DNA from 4 places in the Clostridium sardiniense genome. Region 2 is predicted to be linked to each of the others. Evidence: riboswitches for the same ligand, from Rfam matches in the RefSeq annotation. Region 2 holds a riboswitch; each other region holds the start of a gene.
What was found. Region 2 has a riboswitch for cyclic di-GMP ahead of K5V21_RS00915 (SpaA isopeptide-forming pilin-related protein). Riboswitches for the same ligand answer to the same signal wherever they lie in the genome.
Positions count from the first base shown of each region.

Region 1: it holds a riboswitch for cyclic di-GMP, as region 2 does, so the genes downstream of both, K5V21_RS04265 (flagellar basal body protein) here and K5V21_RS00915 (SpaA isopeptide-forming pilin-related protein) in region 2, are expected to answer to the same signal.
Region 3: it holds a riboswitch for cyclic di-GMP, as region 2 does, so the genes downstream of both, K5V21_RS17765 (BsaA family SipW-dependent biofilm matrix protein) here and K5V21_RS00915 (SpaA isopeptide-forming pilin-related protein) in region 2, are expected to answer to the same signal.
Region 4: it holds a riboswitch for cyclic di-GMP, as region 2 does, so the genes downstream of both, K5V21_RS01605 (NPCBM/NEW2 domain-containing protein) here and K5V21_RS00915 (SpaA isopeptide-forming pilin-related protein) in region 2, are expected to answer to the same signal.

Region 1 is NZ_JAIKTU010000003.1:172,213-177,582, reverse strand. It holds gene fliD (flagellar filament capping protein FliD) at 1-132, shown strand, start outside; gene K5V21_RS04280 (hypothetical protein) at 144-467, shown strand; gene K5V21_RS19500 (flagellin N-terminal helical domain-containing protein) at 566-1,726, shown strand; gene flgL (flagellar hook-associated protein FlgL) at 1,813-2,961, shown strand; cyclic di-GMP riboswitch class I at 3,241-3,323, shown strand; gene K5V21_RS04265 (flagellar basal body protein) at 3,497-3,820, shown strand; gene flgC (flagellar basal body rod protein FlgC) at 3,826-4,230, shown strand; gene fliE (flagellar hook-basal body complex protein FliE) at 4,243-4,542, shown strand; gene fliF (flagellar basal-body MS-ring/collar protein FliF) at 4,568-5,370, shown strand, end outside.
Region 2 is NZ_JAIKTU010000001.1:222,612-227,981, forward strand. It holds gene K5V21_RS00910 (catalase) at 358-1,860, shown strand; cyclic di-GMP riboswitch class II at 2,424-2,507, shown strand; cyclic di-GMP riboswitch class II at 2,641-2,724, shown strand; cyclic di-GMP riboswitch class II at 2,860-2,943, shown strand; gene K5V21_RS00915 (SpaA isopeptide-forming pilin-related protein) at 3,144-5,370, shown strand, end outside.
Region 3 is NZ_JAIKTU010000020.1:31,350-36,719, reverse strand. It holds gene pcp (pyroglutamyl-peptidase I) at 1-593, shown strand, start outside; gene K5V21_RS17775 (gamma-glutamylcyclotransferase family protein) at 587-991, shown strand; gene K5V21_RS17770 (signal peptidase I) at 1,231-1,740, shown strand; cyclic di-GMP riboswitch class II at 1,928-2,011, shown strand; cyclic di-GMP riboswitch class II at 2,057-2,140, shown strand; gene K5V21_RS17765 (BsaA family SipW-dependent biofilm matrix protein) at 2,228-2,938, shown strand; gene K5V21_RS17760 (hypothetical protein) at 2,962-3,669, shown strand; gene K5V21_RS17755 (BsaA family SipW-dependent biofilm matrix protein) at 3,698-4,321, shown strand; gene K5V21_RS17750 (hypothetical protein) at 4,341-5,370, shown strand, end outside.
Region 4 is NZ_JAIKTU010000001.1:353,615-358,984, reverse strand. It holds gene K5V21_RS01605 (NPCBM/NEW2 domain-containing protein) at 1-1,769, opposite strand, end outside; cyclic di-GMP riboswitch class I at 1,925-2,008, opposite strand; gene K5V21_RS01600 (sialidase family protein) at 2,896-4,095, opposite strand; gene K5V21_RS01595 (ROK family protein) at 4,280-5,176, opposite strand; gene K5V21_RS01590 (YhcH/YjgK/YiaL family protein) at 5,334-5,370, opposite strand, start outside.

The DNA.
Region 1 (5,370 bases), on a different contig from region 2:
CAGGAAATTTATATAAAAGAATTAAAGACTAAGATGCAAGAAAAAGAGGAAAAACTCTATAAAAAATTTGCAGTTTTAGAATCAAATATGAGTAAAATTAATGCACAGATAAGTTATCTTATGAATTCATAGGAGTTTTTAATATGATAAATTTATATAAAAATATTTCATTAAATATAATAAAAATTTTAAATGAAGATGACATAGATGATGGTAAGCTAGAGCATAACATAGAAAAAAGACAAGAGGTTATTAATAGCTTAGATGAGCGGGAGTTAGAAGATTTTAAGAAGCATTATAAGGATTCTCAATTGATACAATTAGATAATAAAATAAAAATTTTATTAGAAAAGAAGATTATAGAAGTTAGGAAAGAATTGAATTCATATAAAACTAAAAGAAGTATAAATACTATCTATGTAAATATGAATAAAAATAATTTAAATATTTTTTCAAGAAAAGTATAAAGTAATAAATTTATTTTCCGATATATATAAGGTAAGGCCAATAGGCTTATATAAAAAGACAAGGATGTCAAAATAAGATACTAAGGAGAGTGCAAAAAATGAGAATTAATACAAATATGAATGCTATGACAGCATTAAACTCAATGAACAAAAACACAAACTTAGCTGGAGCAGCTATGGGAAAAATATCTTCAGGATTAAGAATAAACAAAGCTGGAGATGACGCAGCAGGACTAGCAATATCTGAAAAGATGAGAAGCCAAATTAGAGGATTAGATCAAGCATCTAGAAATACTCAAGATGGTGTATCTTTAATTCAAACAGCAGAAGGTGCAACAGAAGAAATCGGAAATATCACTCAAAGAATGAGAGAACTTTCAGTTCAAGCATCTAATGAAACAAACTCAGGTTCAGATAGATCAAAGATTGTTGAAGAATTAAATCAATTACATAGTGAAATAGACAGAATTGCAGATTCAACTCAATTTAATGGTAAGAACTTATTAAATGGAACAACAAAGATTGGTACTGTTGGAACATTTACTACAGATGCTGGTTATACTATAGAAGGATTAGACGGAATTTCTACTAAAGATGATATTAAATTAACTTTAACAAACGGAGCAGGTGCTAATCAAACTAACGTTACTATAAAAGTAGATGGAAAAACTTTCACAGCAACAGATGTTACTATGACAGGGGCAAAAGGAACACTTGATGCTAATAAAGTTATAACATTAAAGAACGGAAGTAGCAGTATTACATTTAAAGTAGACAAAGCAATAACAACTGCTACTACAGATTCTAAAATCGGAGAAACAAAAGTAAGTGATGTTCTTGGAGGAAAAGTTGACTTACAAGTTGGAGCTAATGAAGGACAACAATTATTAGTTCAAATTAATAACTTAGGAACAGAATCATTAGGAATAGCAAAAGCAGATATAGATGCAATAGAAGCAGATAATGAATCAGGATGTAAAGCAGCACAAAAAATGATAACTACTTTAGATAAGGCTTTAGAAAAAGTAAATACTTCAAGAGCTAATTTTGGAGCAATGCAAAATAGATTAGAAAGTGCTCAATCAAACTTAAGTACTTCAAGTGAAAACTTAACTGCAGCTGAATCAAGAATAAGAGACGTTGATGTTGCAAAAGAAATGATGACTTTATCTAAATTCAACCTACTAACACAAGCTTCACAAGCTATGGCAGCTCAAGCTAAGAGCCAACCAGAAGGAATAATGCAATTATTAAGATAATAAATCAATAGAAACTATAGATTTATATTTTAAAATTATAAATGACAAGGATGTCAAAAAATAAATTACTAAGGAGAGTGCAAAATATGAGAATCAACACAAATATGAATGCTATGACAGCATTAAACTCAATGAACAAAAACACAAACTTAGCTGGAGCAGCTATGGGAAAAATATCTTCAGGATTAAGAATAAACAAAGCTGGAGATGACGCAGCAGGACTAGCAATATCTGAAAAGATGAGAAGCCAAATTAGAGGATTAGATCAAGCATCTAGAAATACTCAAGATGGTGTATCTTTAATTCAAACAGCAGAAGGTGCAACAGAAGAAATCGGAAACATCACTCAAAGAATGAGAGAACTTTCAGTTCAAGCATCTAATGAAACAAATTCAGGTTCAGATAGAGAAAAGATTGTTGAAGAATTAAATCAACTACATAGTGAAATAGATAGAATTGCAGATTCAACTCAATTTAATGGTAAGAACTTATTAAATGGATCAACAAAAATTGGTGATAATAAGACATTTACTACAAAGGCAGGCTATACTATAGAAGGCTTAGATGTAAGTGGAATTACAGCTAAAGGGGATATTAAATTAACAACTAAAGCTAATGGTGCTGATACAGATATTACTGTTAAAACAGATGCTGGAAATTATACATTTAAAGCTACAGGTGGTGCAGGTAAATTAAAAGCTGGAGAATATACTTTAACTAGCGCTGGTAAAACAATCACTTTTAAATTAGATACAGATGCAACAGCTGTTTTAACTGATGAAAATATTGGAGAAACAACAATAAGTGATATTATTGGAGGAAAAGTTAACCTACAAGTTGGAGCTAACGAAGGACAACAATTATTAGTTCAAATTAATAACTTAGGAACAGAATCATTAGGAATAGCAAAAGCAGATATAGATGCAATAAAAGCAGATAATGAATCAGGATGTAAAGCAGCACAAAAAATGATAACTACTTTAGATAAGGCTTTAGAAAAAGTAAATACTTCAAGAGCTAATTTTGGAGCAATGCAAAATAGATTAGAAAGTGCTCAATCAAACTTAAGTACTTCAAGTGAAAACTTAACTGCAGCTGAATCAAGAATAAGAGACGTTGACGTTGCAAAAGAAATGATGACTTTATCTAAATTCAACCTATTAACACAAGCTTCACAAGCTATGGCAGCTCAAGCTAAGAGTCAACCAGAAGGTGTAATGCAACTATTAAGATAAGATAATCTAAATATTTAAAAGGATAAGGCCTTTACGCTTTATCCTTTATTTCAGTGTGAGGTTAATAAAAATATTAGAGTATAAGAATAATAGAGTTACATAATGTGTTTATATATTTATGAAAATTATAAATTAAAAAAAGACATATAAGTAAAAATAAGGAAAAATAATGAATAGAAAAATAATGAAATATAAGAAATATAAAGAAAATATGTATAAAATTTAAATAATAAGTAGAAAAATACATAAAAGTAGTATATAATAGAATACATATCACAATTTAATAATTAGCAAAATTAGGGAAACTTAATGACGCAAAGCTATAGGGGCTAAGATCAATATTATGCCAGCCAGTTGCACTAATAAAATAAGAATATTTATCTTATTTTTTTTCTTGTTTTTTGATTTTAGGCTACTCGCGCTTTGTGAGTGGTTTTTTTTTTGCTGTTAAAAATAGTAAGAATATAAACTTTGCAATTATTAGGAAAATATATCCTAATAGTTGTGTTATTCTGAACAATAAGAGGAGGAATGTATGGAAATTTATAAACTAATTAAGACAAGCTTAGACATAGCTAAGCTAAGAGGAGAGACAATATCAAATAATATTGCTAATGTTAATACTCCAAAGTATAAAAGAAAATATGTCACATTTGAAGAAAGTCTAAATGATAAGAGTAACGAAAATAAAATTAAAATTAAGGAAGATAAATCAACAAGTATGAGATTTGATGGAAATAATGTGGATTTAGAAAGTGAAAAAGTGGATCAAGCAGCAAATACGCTTATGTATAATAGTTTAATAAGTATTACAAATATTAAATTAGCTATGGCTAAGAGTGTAATAAGTGGAAGGTAGTAAAAATGAGTATATTTAGTGGAATGAGAATAAGTGCTAGTGGATTAAGTTCTGAAAAATTAAGACTTGATGTAATATCATCAAATATTGCAAATTCGAGGGCAACTAGAACTAAAAAAGGTGGAGCATATGTAAGAAAAGTTGCTGTCTTTTCTGAAAATTATGATAATAAATTAGGTATGTTAGGTGTGAAGGCAGTTAAAATTGAAAATGATAAATCTCCACTTAAAAAAGAGTATAAGCCTAATCATCCAGATGCTGATAAAGATGGATATGTAGAGTATCCTAATGTTGATTTATTAGTTGAGATGTCTGATTTAATAACTGCATCTAGATCATATGAATCTAATGTAGACTCTTTAAATGCGCAAAAAAATATGATTTCTAAAGCTTTAGAAATAGGAAGATAGTAGGAGGATAAAATGAATATAAAACCAATAGAGGTAAATTCATTAGTAAGTGGCATTGATGTACAAAAAATAGGACATGCTAAAGAAAGTAATGGAGATTTTTCAAAAGTATTAGGTAATGCAATAAATAAAGTAAATGATCTTCAAGTAACTGCAGACAATAAGGTTGAAAGTCTAATCAAAGGTGACAATGTTAATATGCATGATGTTATGTTATCAATGCAAGAAGCACAAATATCAATGCAACTACTTATAGAAGCTAGAAATAAAGTCGTTGAAGCTTATCAAGAAGTCAATAGGATGCAATTATAAAAGTCTTTAATAAAAGGAAGATAGTATGCAAAAGAATTTAATAGATAAAATAAAGAGTTTCTTAAAAGGTTTAGGAGAAAAAATTAAAAAATTAAAAATTGGTACTAAAGTTGCCATAGGTATTGGAATAGTCACAGTAATATTAGCATTGGTGTTTACTATAAATTATAGTAGACAGAATAAATACAAGGTATTATTTTCAGGACTAGATTCTACAGATTCTGCAAATATAACAAAAGCATTAGAAGATAAAAAAGTTGATACAAAAATAGATGGAGATTCTATTCTTGTACCTAAAGATCAAGTAGATAAATTAAGAATAGAATTATCTCCAAACATAACTAATGGATCAAAAGGTTTTGAATTAATGGATGAAAGCTCAAATTTGTCTATGACAGATGAGGAGTTCCAAATAGAGAAGACTAGAATGGTACAGGGAGAGTTAGAAAAAACAATAAAGACATTTCCTGGTATAGATAATGCAAGAGTACATATAACGCAAGGAGAACAGTCTGTATTTAATGGGGAAAGTAAGGATGGAAAAGCAGCTGTTTATATTTCTTTAAAAGATGGTAGAACATTAGATAAAAATCAAATTAAATCTATAATATCATTAATTTCAGCTAGTGGTATTAATATTCCGAAGAAAAATGTAGAAGTAATAGATCAAAATATGGTTCTATTATCAGAGGGAATCTATGATGGTAATGGAAATCTTGCTAATGAAGCAGGATTAACAGGAACTAAAAATGCTGAAAAACAATTAAGTGAAGAATTAAAGAAGAGAGTAAAATCAATGCTTGAACCTATATTCGGAGTAGGTAAGGT
Region 2 (5,370 bases):
TGTTTTTGCTTAAGAATATATTAAACAATTCTGACTTTGAAATTTTTATTATAATTATAAATGGAGTTAAATTCATGAATGAAAATTCTAAATATATTATTGGTGAATTTGTGAAGTTGTATTCAAAATTGATATTATTTTATAAACGTAGTGGTAATGCGGAGTGAGACGTATTATTGTGAAGCTTTATTCTTTGAAATATTAATTATTATTGAAATACTGATTCTTATATTGATTTTAGAAAGTTGCGGGAGTATACTATTAACAAATAATAATTATTAATTAATATTAAAGGTTTGAGATTTATTAGCTAATGAATTTGTAGTATTGAATTTATACAGATGAGGAGATAAGGTTATGGATGAAAAAAATATACTTTCTACTGCTGCTGGCGCTCCAGTGGGAAATGATAATCAATCACTTTCAACAGATGAAGGATATGTTGGTATACAAGATAGCGAGTTAATTGAAAAACTTGCTCATTTCACAAGAGAAAGAATTCCAGAAAGAGTTGTTCATGCAAAGGCTGCTGGAGCACATGGATATTTTGAGGTTACAAATGATGTATCAAAATATACAAAAGCTAAATTCTTATCAGAAGTAGGTAAGAAAACAGAAGTACTTGCAAGAATATCAACAGTTGGTGGTGAATCAGGTACAGCTGACACTGCAAGAGATCCAAGAGGGTTTGCTTTAAAATTTTATACTGAAGACGGGAATTATGATATGGTTGGAAACAATACACCTGTTTTCTTCATTAGAGATGCTATAAAGTTCCCAGATTTCGTACACACTCAAAAGAGAAATCCACAAACTCATTTAAAAGATGCAAATATGTACTGGGATTTCTTATCACTTACTCCAGAATCAATACATCAGGTAGTTTATATGTTTACAGATAGTGGGACACCAAAAGATATAAGACATATAAATGGATTTTCAAGTCATGCATACATGTGGTATAACGAAAAGAACGAGTATGTATGGGTTAAATATACATTTAAAACTGACCAAGGAAGAGAAAATCTTACTGTTGAAGAAGCAGAAGAATTAGCTAGTAAAAACCCTGATAGCACTATATCAGATCTTTTTGAGAATATAGAGAAAGGAAATTTCCCAAGCTGGACTGTATATGTTCAAATAATGACACCAGAACAAGCTGAAAAATATGAGTTTGACCCATTTGATGTTACAAAGGTTTGGTATCATAAGGATTTCCCACTAATTCCATTTGGGAAATTAGTTCTAAATAGAAATCCAGAAAATTATTTTGAAGAAATTGAACAAGCAGCCTTTTCTCCAAGTAATTTTGTTCCAGGAATAGCAGCTTCACCAGATAAGTTGTTACAAGGTAGATTATTTGCATATAAGGATGCCCAAAGATACAGACTTGGTACTAATCATGATCAATTACCAGTCAATGCTCCAAAATCTAATGTTAATACAAAACAAAGAGATGGACAAATGAATTTAAATAATGGTGGATCAAGACCAAACTATTTCCCAAATTCATTTGAAGATATATCCACAGATGAGAAATATAATCCACCAGCAGTAGATGTAAGTGGTATATTAGCAAAGCATAAACTAGATGTAGAAGATATAGATTTTGTTCAACCAGGAGAATTCTATAGAAGAGTTCTTAAACCACAAGAAAAAATTAACTTAGTTCATAATATTGTATTACATCTTGGTAAAGCTGTTGAAAACATTCAATATAGGCAAGTAGCTTTATTCTATAAAGTTGATGTTGAACTTGGAACTAAAGTAGCAGAACAATTAAAATTAGATGTTAATAGAGTGAAAGATCTTGCAGAAATGTCTCAAGAAGATAGGGTGAAAGCAACTTTAAATTATTAATAAAAAAGTCAGTTTAAGTTTTAGCTGATTTAAGCCTGTAGATAGAAGGACTTTTTCTTTTAGGAAAAAGTCCTTTTAATATTTTATATAATTAATTTTAAAGTATATCAGTATAATATTTGATTTATATTACCAAAGTTTATTTTGATTGTAAGACATAAGAAAGGTTACTTTGTTGGTATGAAGTAGATGGTTTGGATATTTAGTTCTATAATTAATAGATAATTAATTAATATAAATTATCAACTAATATTAAATAAATTTTAACGAAAATAAAATTCAAAATATAAATGGTGGATTATTATGGAAGAAATTTGAATAAATTATTAATAACTGATTTTATGTATTGAGGTCAAATTTGTATAGTGTTAGAATTGGTTTTAACAAAATGAGTAGATTTCATTATGTTAATAAAATCTATAAACTGAAGAATTATACTCTGTATATTTACATTTTATATATAGAGTTTGTATTGTAACTGACTAATTTATTTAAATTAATACTTAGAAATATAAATTAGTCTTTTTTTATGCAGAAATGAACTAAATAATAAAAATTGAATAACCATATTTAGGAACTGTGAGATACATTCTGTATTTGGGCACTTGGAATGTATGGAGTTGGTAGTGCAACCGACTAATTTATTTTTTAATTACTGTTATAGAAATTTTTATACCAATTATTTTTTAATATTGGGATAGAGCTTTTTATACAAATTAAATATAAGTTAGTCTTTTTTTATACAAAAATTAACTAATTATATAATAAAAAATTGAATAACACATATTTAGGAACTGTGAAATACATTCTGTATTTGGGCACTTGGAATGTATGGAGTTGGTAGTGCAACCGACTAATTTATTTTTTAATTACTGTTATAAAACTTTTTATGCCAATTATTTTTTTAATACTAGCATAGAACTTTTTATACAAATTAAATATAAGTTAGTCTTTTTTTATGCATAAATGAGCTAATTATATAATGAAAAAATTGAATAACACATATTTAGGAACTATGAAATACATTCTGTATTTGGGCACTTGGAATGTATGGAGTTAGTAGTGCAACCGACTAATTTATTTTTTAATTACTGCTATAGAACTTTCTATACAAATTAAATATAAATTAGTCTTTTTTTATGCAAATAGAATGAAATGAACAACAGGAATTTGTTAAACTAAAAAATTTTAGAAAGGACTGATAATGAAAGGATTATTTAAGAATAAGTGAAGGAGAAATTATCTTATGGGAATTTTAAGAAAATTTAAAAAGGAGGGATTATATGAGTCATAAGAGAAAAGAGTTTTTTGCATTTCTTGCTATAGTAGTGGTAGTTAATATGATTACTAGTATGTTTTTACCTACTGCATCAGTTTTGGCAGCAACAACTTCAAAAGGTAACTCTAATATAGAAGTTAAGATAACTAGTGATAAAAAGACTGTAGAATCAGGCAATCAGATTACATTTAATCTAGAATATAAAGTTGTTGGTGGACAGGGTTCTATAAAAGAGGGGGATGTTTTAGAGTTTAAACTACCTGATGAATTTAGTAATATAAAACCTAAATATCCACCAGAACATTTTAAAGATGTAGAGGTACATGGAACTACTGTAAGAGCTATATTTAGTAAAGGAGTAGAAACAGCTATTGCTGGATATATGTCAATAGTAGCAACTGCAAAAAATGTAAATAATAATACTCCAGCTAGAGTTGAAGTAAATGTAAATGGTACAACACAATACTTAGATGTAGAAGTAACACCTAAACCAGAAGATCCAAATACAGATCCAAATCCAAATCCGAATCCAGCAGATAGGCAGTTATTAAAGAGTGTTGAAAATGCTATTGGTTGGGAAGGAAATAAAATGTTAGCTAATATAGCAAAACCAGTGGTTGGAAAAAGTACAAAGTATACTATATATATAAATGAAAAATATGCACCAATGCATAATGTATCCTTAGATGATACTATGCCAGAAGGTACAGAGCTTTTAAAGGATTCTATAAAAATTTATGAAATACCATATGGTGGATCAGCAAAAGATGTAACTAAGGATATGATAAATAAGATGAATATAAGTTCTAATAGATTATATTTATACTTAGATTACACAGATAAACAATACAGAATAGAGTATTCTGCAAAGTATAATACTGAGTATCCTCAATATATAAATACAGCTAAGCTTTCACAATATGGAAAAGATACTATAAATAGTTCAACAATAGTTAAACCTATAGTTGATGATAGGATGATTAGTAAAAGCTATAGAAGTGAAAATGAAATTAAAGATAAGGATGGAAGGTCCACATTTGTTGTAAGTAAGATAGGAGACAGTGTAGATTATACAGTTGATGTAAATCCTAATAATGCTAGTATAAAAAATGCAATATTTGAAGATAACTTCCCAAAAGGAATGCAGCTTGTTGATGGCAGCGTACAGGTTGGAGAAAAAGATATAAGTGGAAACTTTAAATGGATAACAGATAGTATTAAAGGTAATATAAGTACAACCAATAACAAAATGACTATAAATCTTGGAGACACAAACAAGCACTATTATATATACTACAAACTTAAAGTAACTGATAGATATAAAGAATATAACAATAATGCAAAAATATCTTATGATGGAACATCACAGGAAGTAAATTCAGAAATTAATTATGAGATGAATGCAGGTGCAATAAATGCACAAAAATTAGTTGATAAAACAGAGATTAAAAAGGGTGACGATCAGATAGTTACTTATACAATAAACTTTGATTGTTATGGATATTTTAATCAAAATTATTTAAGTTTAGTTGATAATTTAGATAGTAGATTAAAGATTGTAGGAGTTGAGGTACCAAAGGAATTTACAGCAAAAGTAGCAGATGGAAACAAAGTTACTGTAGTAAATGATAAAGGTTCAATAGACTATGGACAAAAGCTTCAAGTAAAGATAAAAGCTGATTTTAGTAATATACCAGATGGAACAACGATAAGAAATGTAGCTAAAATAGATAAAGCTACAACAAATGAAGTTACTACTAAAAAAGGATATGTTTTTGAAGTTAGGAAGATTGATAGTTATACAAAAGAAGCTTTAAAAGGAGCAAAATTTGAACTTTTAGATAGCAATAAAAATTTAATTGATACTGTAACAAGTGACTCAGAGGGAAATATAAAGCATAACGTTGATGCTCCAGGAGATTATTATCTTAAAGAAGTAGAAGCTCCAAAGGGATATGTTTTAGATACTTCAGAAAAGAAATTTACTATAAAAGATAGTGATATAGGAACAGTTGTTAATATAGGAAATTTAGAAAATAACATAAAGACTGGATCAGTAAATCTTACTAAAGAAGATAGTGAGACAGCTCAAAAGTTAGAAGGAGCAGAATTTAAGTTATATTCTAAGGATGATAAAGAAATAGGAACATATACAACAAATAAAGATGGCTCAATAGAAGTAAAAGACTTAAGACCAGGGAGTTATTATTTTCTTGAAACAAAAGCACCAG
Region 3 (5,370 bases), on a different contig from region 2:
ATCCAGCGCAAGAAGCAGTTATGAGAGTTAGTGAAAATGTAAATGGTGCAGAAGTAATAAAGCTTATAATACCAACTGTTTATGAAAAATCACTAAGTGCAATAGAAAAAGCAATAGAAGAGCATAAGCCAGATATTGTTATATCAATAGGTCAGGCTGGAGGAAGATTTGATATAACTCCAGAGAGAGTGGCAATTAATATTAATGATTTTAGAATTAAAGACAATGAAGGTAATCAACCAGTTGATGAACCAATAAGAGAAGATGGAAAGGCAGCATATTTCTCAAGCTTACCAGTAAAGGGAATGGTTAAGCACTTAAATGAGAATGGAATACCAAGTACACTTTCAAATACAGCAGGAACTTTTGTATGTAATCATGTAATGTATGGGATTTTATATATGATTGATAAGAAGTATCCAAATATTAAGGGTGGTTTTATTCACATCCCTTATGTAACATCTCAAGTAATAGACAAAAAGAATACACCATTTATGTCATTAGAGGAGATAATAAAGGGGATAGAATTATCAATAGAAGCATGTACTATATACAATGAAGATATAAAAGCGATAGGTGGAGAAATATGCTAACAGAAAAAGTGTTTGTGTATGGAAGCCTTAGAAGTGGGATGTTCAACTATGAGAAGTTACTTAAGGGTAAGGTTAAAGGGTCAGAAAGTGGAACAGTTTGTGGGGAATTGTTTCATATAGAAAATAAGGGATATCCAGCAGCTATCTGTGGGGACAGTAAGGTTGTTGGAGAATTAATGGAACTTAAAGATTTTAAGAAGACATTGAGAGAATTAGATGGGCTAGAGAATTATAATGAAGAGGATAAAAATTCAGAATATATAAGAGAAATAGTGGATGTTTCTTTAGAGAATGGTGCTAAAGAAAAAGCATATTTCTACAGATATAATAAGGAAGCTGATAGGAACAGAATAGATAAGCTCCTTAAAGTTAGCAGTGGGGACTGGGTAAATAGATAATATAAATATATGAAGCAGTTTAGTATGATGGTCGTACTAAACTGCTTTTTCATAATTAAATATGAATAAGGGTCAAAGAAAAATAAATTTAATAATATAATTAACTTCTACTTGTAATCAAGGTATGGTTGTTTAACAATTTGTAAAGAGAATTGACAATAAATAGTAATGTATATAGACTAAAGAAGGACTAATAAATGAATATTAAGATAAAATCATAAGATAAAAGGGGTAAAGATATGAAGAAGAGAAAGAGTTCTTTAGCAGTCATAGGAAATTGTATATTTTATTTATTTATAATAGCTGTTATATTTTTAGCTGGAATAAATATAATAGGATCAAAAGAAGGAAAACATCCAAGTATATTAGGATATAGCTCATATTACATATTAACAGGGAGTATGGAACCTACTATAAATCCAGGTAGCTTAGTAGTTGTAAAAGATGGAACGGATCAAGAAATAAATGTAGGGGATGTAATAACTTTTACAGGAAGAAATAGCAATACAATTACTACTCATAGAGTTAATCAGGTTATAAATAATGGAGAAGAATTTATAACAAAAGGTGATGCTAATAATGTAGTGGATCCAATAAGTGTTCAGAAAAATCAAGTTATAGGAAAGGTTATGTTCCACATACCTTATCTCGGAAAAGTTTCTCAGTTTGTTCAAAAGAACTTAGTTCTAATATTAGTTGTGATATTAGCTTTATTTGGACTATCATTCTTAGTTGGAAGAAAAAAATAATTATATAAAAATATTAAAAGAAGTATAGATATATTTACTATATTTCTTTTTTATTTTGATAAATATATATAAATTAAAACAAATATTAATGATATGTATACTTAGTAAAGGTTGTGTAAAACATATTGACTCTCTTTTATATCAAATGATAATATCTATAATGAAATTAACGAAAGATTATTAAAATAAAAAATATAGGAGCTTTGAAATATATTCTGTATGTGGGCACTTGGAGTATATGGAGCTAGTAGTGCAACCGACTAATTTATATTATTAAGGATAAAATATAGATTAGTTTTTTTTATGTTTAAAATTAATTTAATATAGATGCTTTGAAGTATGTTCTATATTTGGGCACTTGGAATATATGGAGCTAGTAGTGCAACCGGCTAATTCACAAATATACTGTATTAGTCCTTTTTTAAGGCTCTTACTTACAAAAATTCTTAAATATTTAAAAAAAATCCAATATAGGGGGAAGTAACAAATGAAAAAGAAGAAAATATTGAGTGTAATTGCAGCAGTTGTAGTAGTAGCATCATTAGCGATAGGATCATTAGCATACTTTACATCAAAGGAAACAGTAAAGAACTCATTTAGCACAATTGCTAATGGAACAGAAGATAAGGGTGGAGATGCTGGAATAGATATAAACGAGAACTTCGATCCAAATCAAGCTAAGAATATGATTCCAGGAGATACTGTAAATAAGGATGTACAAGTAGATAGTACAGCAAATTATGGACAATTCGTAAGAGTTAAGTTATCACCAAATTGGGTAACCTCTACTGGTGAAGTAAATACAGCATTAAACTCAACAGATTTAGATGATATATTATTAAATAAAGTAAATTTAACAAAAAGTGTTACAGAAAACCAATGGTTTAATGGTGGAGATGGATATTTCTATTATATAGGAGTTTTAGCACCACAAGGACAATCAGGATCAAGTACTCCAAGATTATTGGACTCAGTAACTCTAGCAAGTGACACAGAAAAATCTGCTTTAGGAAATGGATTTACAGTTGATGTAACAGCAGAATCAGTTCAAGCTTCAAATGATGCATTTGCATCAGCATGGGGGGATGTACCATCAGCTGTTTCAGAAAAATTAAAATCACTTCAAATTCAAGGTAAAACACAAGCTAATACTGATACCAATACAGCAGAAGCACCAAAAGCAAAGTTAGCAAAATAATAGAATAATCAAGGAGTGATATTATGAAAAAATCTTTAAAGATTTTCATACTATTTATTTCACTTCTTTTAGGAATAACTACCAATGGGGTGGCAGCAGAGTTGCCACCCTCTAATATTAGAATAGATAAAACTGGAATTCATTTTATCTATACAAAAGACAACAGTGATATATTTCTAGAAAAGAAGGGAATGTTACCTGGTGATTCAGTAAGTGGGACTCTTACTGTAGAAAATAATTTAAAAGAACCTTTTGAAGTGTTTATGAAAGCCGAAAGAGTAGGAGCACAACAAAAAGTAGATTTATGTCAAGTATTAGATCTTTCAATAAATTATGATAGTAAGAACATATACCATGGCACTGTAAGTGGAGAAAATGGATTAAGAAATAATATAAGTTTAGGTACTGTCAAACCAGGAGAGAAAAAACTTTTAAATGCAAAAGTTATTCTAGATGGGAAAGCAACGGATAATAAGTATAAGAACAAAAAGGTAGATATAGATTGGATTTTTACAGCTATTGGGACAGATAGTCCAGATAAAGTGATGAGTACCAAGGAGGAAAGCCACGAAGGTGGTCTAGGAAATGATATTTCTAATACTATAAACAATGTAAAGAATATACTTCCAAGGACTGGATATGTAGGAATATGCGGATATGGACTTGCTTGTGTGCTTATTGGAATAGGAATATTTTTAATTATAAAAAAGAAAAAATATAAAAATTATTAGTAAAATACTATTAAATGGAGTGTAGAAAATGAAAAAAGTAGGATTAACATTAGGGATAATTCTTTTATTTACAACTACAGTTGCTTCATTAGCATACTTTTCAAGTAAAGAAAGTAAAAAGAATAAATTTACAATAGGAAGTATAAGCACAGAAATTAATGAAAACTTCGATAAAGATTCAGCTAAAGATGTATCACGTAATGAGGAGATTAAAAAGGTTGTATCTATAAAAAATACAGGAAAAAATCCTGTAATAGTTAGAGTTATAATAAATCCTCAATGGGACGAAGAAAAAGATGAGAACGGAAAAGTAACTAAACTTACAACATCAGCATCAAATCAGGTGCAATTAAACTTTTCAAACACATGGAAAGAAGATTGGATAAAAGATAACGATGGTTATTATTATTACAATAAAATATTAAATCCTGGAGAGAGTACTAGTGATTTGTTAAAGTCTATATCATTAAAAAATAATATATCACAAGAAGATATAGAAAGTTTTAAAAATAGGAATTTCTCCGTAAATGTTAGCTCAGAAGCTATACAAGTAAATAAAGAGGCATTAAGAAAAGAGTGGAATATAAATAACACAATATCAGATAAGACGATGGATAAATTAGATGAGATAATTGATGGATACGTAAAGTAAGTAAGGGGAGGGAGTAGATATGAAAAAGATTAATAAACTTTTAGTTGTAATGCTTTCTGTCTTTATGATTATAAACTATATTGTTCCGCAAGCTGCAAATGCAAATAGAAATAAATTAGTCAGTAATGATACAAGTGGAATTATAGAGATTCCACTAAGATGGACGAAGAATGATATGAGTAGAGTAAATTCAACGAATTATAATGATTATAATAGATATGGAATATCAGCAGATTATTTTGAGAATATATTTAACAATCAAAATATATTAAATAGTCCACAAAATGCTAAAGAGGTTCGAAAACATTATTTGGGTGGGTGGTACTACACTAATGAGCCTGCTAATACTGGAGCAACTTTAAGGACAAAATTTATGATGGAAAATAATAATAATTACACTATAGATTACAGAAACTTAGAGAGGTGGTTCGAGGGAAGCAATAAAGGCGACACTAAGCCTTATAATTTACCACAGGTCTTAAATTGGAATTCTGTAAATGGAACAGCACAGAAGTGGAATCAGTCAACTACAGAAGATTATACAACGCAAGATTGGAACTTATTCAGAGGAATAGCTGATTTAAATGGAATTAATACCAATGATTATGAGTTTTATTTAGCTGCGCCTAAATCACACGCAATGTTTATAGGTGCAAATGATTTGATATCCGTTTTAGTTGATGAAATGACAACAGATATTAATTTTGCAACGTATAGGAATTCATCAACTCCAAATAAGAAAATTAATTTTATTGATGGAAATGGAGCCAATAATTTATTAGAGTTTAAGAGAGAATACTGGGGAACAAGAGATCATAATACTTGTGTTGCTCAAAATCTAGATAAATACAATAGTATAATTGATGGTTGGCATGTAGATTTAAATGATGCTATAAAAGATAAAAGTGGTAATACTATTTTAGGAGACGTAACTAAAATTATACAAAGCAATAGATATGGAAACTCAAAACATGCAATAGACTTATTGACAAGTGAATGGTGTAATTATGGTGGAGTAACAAAATTATCTCTTTATGCAGTAAAGAAAC
Region 4 (5,370 bases), 130 kb from region 2:
GTTGTTCCACTTGGAGCTTTTATTATATTTCTACCTGCGTTTAAGCTTCTTATATGCCTTCCCGAACTATCAACTTCACCAACTTGTGCCATAACTAATTGTGGTAATATACCATTTTCATCTGCATCTACATATACTTCAAATGCTTTATCCGGCATTGCATAATATCCTGTTAAATCTAAATTTCCACCTGCAAATACTTGTCTTCTTTTATCTCTTTGATTGTTTTCATTACCCCTTTGAGATAATGTTATTATTTGACTTGTTTCTACTTCCTTTTTACTTACTATTTTTTTGGCCGCATTAATTATTTCCATGTGATCATTCTTTAGGGGATGATTATTTATTTCTTCTTCTAGCTTATTTAATTTATCTATCGTATTATAGTCTTCAGATATTTTAGTATGTAACTTATCTTTAAATACAGAGTTTACCTTTCTTGTCGTTGTATCTTCTTTATAAAATGACATATCAGCAAGTCCCGCTCTATAATCATAAGCAGTTACAAATCTGAATTTTAACTTCTTAAATTTAGTCTTAGGAAATACTATTTCAGTGTCTTCTGCCATAACACCATTTGCTTTTCCTTTAGAAATTAATTTATATGTATTGGAATTTTCATTTAGAGAACCATATATTTCATACTCTAGAGGGAACCCTTTATGTTCTTGACCTTTTCTAGATGACATAATAATTCTTTCTATTTCTTGTATTTCTTTAAATGTAAATACTACTTCATTTTTAAAGTTATCATCATTTCCTCTACCTGTTTCCCAATGAGTATCTTTATTACCATCATAAAGTTTTGTAAGTACACTACTTCCATAACTACCACCATTATTAGTTACACTTTTGAAATTATCTGTACTTATCTTGTATTTTTCATTATACTTAGCTAAATCTTTAGATTTTGCTATATCTGATATTTTAATTAAAGAATATGTTGATTGTTCTTCATCATCACTACTATGTAAAAGATCTTTAGCTATATTTATATCATTTAAAAGAGTTTTTCTTAATGGATGGTTTGCTACTTGTTCTTCTAAGTTCTTTATTATATTTATATCTTTGTATTTATCTTTTAATTTATATTTAGTTTCATCTGTAAATAAATCATTTACTTCATCCGTTGCTTTATCTTCTTTATAAAGCATTATTTCTGAGGCTGCTGCCCAATCAGCATTAGCTTTTTCAAATACAAATTTTACTCTTTTAAATTCTGTAGGATTAAATTTAATCTCTAATAAATCAGAAGTTACTTCAGATGAGCCATACGAGACTAATTGGAAGTCATTGCCCCTACTAGTACTTGATGTATATATCTTAAACTCTTTTGCAAAACCTTTGTTGCCAGGTCTTGATTTATACATTATTCTATTTAATGTTGTTTTTTCACTAAGTTCAAATACTACTTCATTTTTAAAATTTGAATTATTTGGTTTCCCTGTTTCCCAGTGAGTATTTAAATCACCATCTATTATTCTATTTAATACGCTACTTCCATATCTCCCACCATTATTAGTTATTGAAATTATTTTAGAATTATCAACTTTAAAAGCTTTATTGTACGCTTCTAAGTTTTCGCTACTAGCTAAATTAAATTTATTTACAGTAGCTTTTGTTGCTTGTTTATTTTGATTACTTTCATTTGATATGTTTTGAATCACTTTATTGCTATTTAATTCATCTGCAAAAACTTCTACTGCTGTAACTGAAAAGTTTGTGATTATTGCAGCCATAATTATAGCTGCTACTTTTTTCTTATTCATATTTCTTCCCCCCTGATTAATTTAATACCTCAGAAGTACATTAAAAAAGCTACTCAAAAAAGAGTAGCTGTATACACATAATGAAATTAATAAATTATAATTATAATCAATATTTATAATTAATTAATCTTAAAAACAAAAAGTATAATGTACCCTTTGGCAACTGGCTGACATAGTTTTAAACCTTAGTCCCTATAGCTTTGCGTCCCTAAATTTCTCTAGGTTTGCCTATTTTATTTTATTTCTTAGTGAAATTTTACTATTATTTTACATAAAATTCAATATATTTTCTATTTATTTTTTGAAAATTTCGACAAATTATTTTTATGTAATAAAAAAGCTCCCATATAAAACTTTATATGAGAACTTTCAATTCTAATCATAACTTTAAAATCTATTTATGAACTAATTATTATTTTCTCTATTAATCTAACTTAGATTTCAGATTAAATAGAACCTATTAAGTATATAAATAAACTAAAAATCCACATATACCTATTTGGCATATGTGGACTTCTAATATGTAAGTTATTATATAAAAAGAAATATTAGCTTAAAATTGTAAAAATATTTATTTAACTAAGGGTTGTTAGTATCCTATAAATAGGCGTTACTTAATATTACATAATCTACAAGTAAAACTCAATAACTTAATCTATTCATCTTTTTTATGCTATATATTAAAGCTTTATATCCGCTAAATAAGAAAGGCTACAAAAAATGGTTATATTAAAATTATTTTTAACTATTTTAAGACAGATATTTATATTAATTTCTACCTTTAAAACTAAATATAAATCATTTAAGCTTTGTATCTCCTTAAAAGTTAACATTATTTACTACTTACAATAGACTATATTTTTATTATGTACAATATCCCTTATATCAAATTATAACACGAAATAATAATAGGTTTAATCTTATATTTAAATTACACTTAACTATTATTTATAATAATAAAGAACCTCCTTATATACTATAATTTAACCCATACTTGTATTATAGGAAGAAATAACATTGTCAAAAGAAAAATCCAATGGGAAAGTGTGGGGTCATAAAATTATTATTAATTATTAAAAAAATCTTCAGCATAATTACTGAAGATTTTTTTAATAATATTTTCTTTTTATAGTATTGATTTATAATAAGATGTTAAATCTTTATACTCTATATTTCCATCTGCTTCATAAAGAATACTTAATTTATCATTGTTAAAAGCTAAGCAGGAATACCCACCGCCAGCTTTATTTCCATCTTTAGGATAAGGGACACATAGTTCTTTAATTCCTTTAGATACGTCATCAAAATCAATCATATAGACAGTAATATTATCTCTAGTATACCAGCCTTTAGTGTTCTTAGGTGCTGAAATTAATCCAATTCTATGCCCATTAGAATTGGTAATTTTAATAAATGAACCTTGACAGCCTGAACCATAACCAGTTGAAATTTTACCATTTAAAGGTTCATATACACTCCATGTAGATCCTAAATCATGAGATATATATGATGCTCTATAACCAGCTGAGTCATCTCTAGCACTCATAATTAAAGATCCATCTAGCTCTATTACCATATTTTCAGAAGTTTTTGATTTAGGTACTTTATTTCCCATTGTCCATGTTTCACCATTATCTTTTGAATACATAATTGATGAATAATAATTATTAGTATTGTTTTCTCTTAATGCAATTTGTATTGGCATTACTATTGTTCCATCAGACATTGTAATACCTGATCCAACTCCACCTAACCATCCAATTGTATTACTTGGCTGATTTTTTATTCTTGATTGATTTGTAGTTAAATCTATTTTATCAGACCATGTTACGCCATTATCATCAGAGTAAACCATCTGAACAGACCAATCATTTCTTAATGAAGTTGTACTATTTGCCCAATTACCGTCCTTATTCCAAGAGCCTGCAATTAATATAACTCTACCTGTATTGGTAACTACTGTTGTTGAATCCATTACACGAGAAAATTTTGAATTAACACCATCATTTTTCATTGCTACTTGATAACTCCACGTTTTTCCATCATCAATACTACGTGCACATCCAATATCAATATTCCCATGGTCTTGAGGACCATTATGACGAATGTCAGAAAACGTTAACATAGAGCCATCCTTTAATAATTGCATACTTGGAATTCTAAAATACTTTGCATTCCATGCATTGTTAGTTTTATCAAATACTGTTATTGCTGACTCCTCAGTATTAGTATTTAGTTCACTTGCAAATACAGGATTACTAGTACATAATACGCTAATAGTCATTATAGATAAGATTCTTAGGTTTTTAATAAAATTTTTTTTCATTTCTATCCCTCCATTTAAATTAGTATTTAAAATATTTTATAGAAATTTGCACATTTTAAAATTGATTAAATTTTTGTGCAATTTTTTATAAATCCTGAAGGCTGGTATATAAGTAATAAAACAATACATACCTAAATCACTGCTAATAATCTATCTTTTAAGTATCTTATTCTTAATAATCAAATTACAAAGAAGAATCCTTAAATGTTTCCTTAAAATTATAAAAAGCGCCTTTAAGTCCAGCGGTATTTCTAAGTTCTGCAAAAGCTATATTAGTATTGTTATAAACTGACTCTATTAAATACTTTTTCAAACTTTTTTCAATTAGAGGTTTAAAAACTTCCTCTCTAGCCATTATTCCTCCACCTAAAACAATAACTTCTGGGTTTATTAAATAAACAATGTTTGAAATTCCTAGTGCTAAATTATCAGCCAATTTCTCAACTTCATCTCTGCATATAATGTCCCCTTTTTCATAATTATCTAATATGTATCTACCATCAATTTCACTAGAGTCAACATTCTTTCTTTTAGCTACATTTTTTACCAAGGTACTTGCTGATGCAATTTCTTGAATTTGTTCTCCGTTAACTAACATATATCCAATTTCTCCAGCTGAATTACTAAATCCACGAAGTATTTTGTCATCTATAATTAATGCTCCACCAATTCCCGTACCTATTGTTAAACATGCCATTGAAGATTTACCTTTACCAGCTCCCCCGAAAAATTCTCCCAGCGCAGCACAATTAACATCATTCTCTACAGCGCATGGCAAATTAAATTCTTCCTCTAATATTTTTTTCACTTCAACCCCGGTATAATTAGGTATTGTTGGTCCAGCATAAACAATTTTGCCTTCTTTAGGACATACCATTCCTGCTGTTGATATACATATTCCTTTTATATCATAATTAGCCTTAATATCTTTAATTATATCTTTAACTTTATCGAGTATACTTAATCCACCTTTATAAGCTTCAGTATCTCTATCATTAACATTTATTAACGTTTCTTCTTCATTTATAATTCCATACTTTATGCTAGTTCCACCTATATCTATAACTGCAAATAAATCCATATTTATCACCTCTAAAAAAATTAATACCTTATAAAATTTATTATAAGCAATAAAGGCTGTATTAAAATAACTTAAAATAAAATTATAAACCTAATCAATCACTTTAGTTTCATGGTTTATTATTGTAAGTTTTAATACAACCTCATAAAATAAAACATTATAAAATCACTTTATAAATAGCCTTTTTTATATCA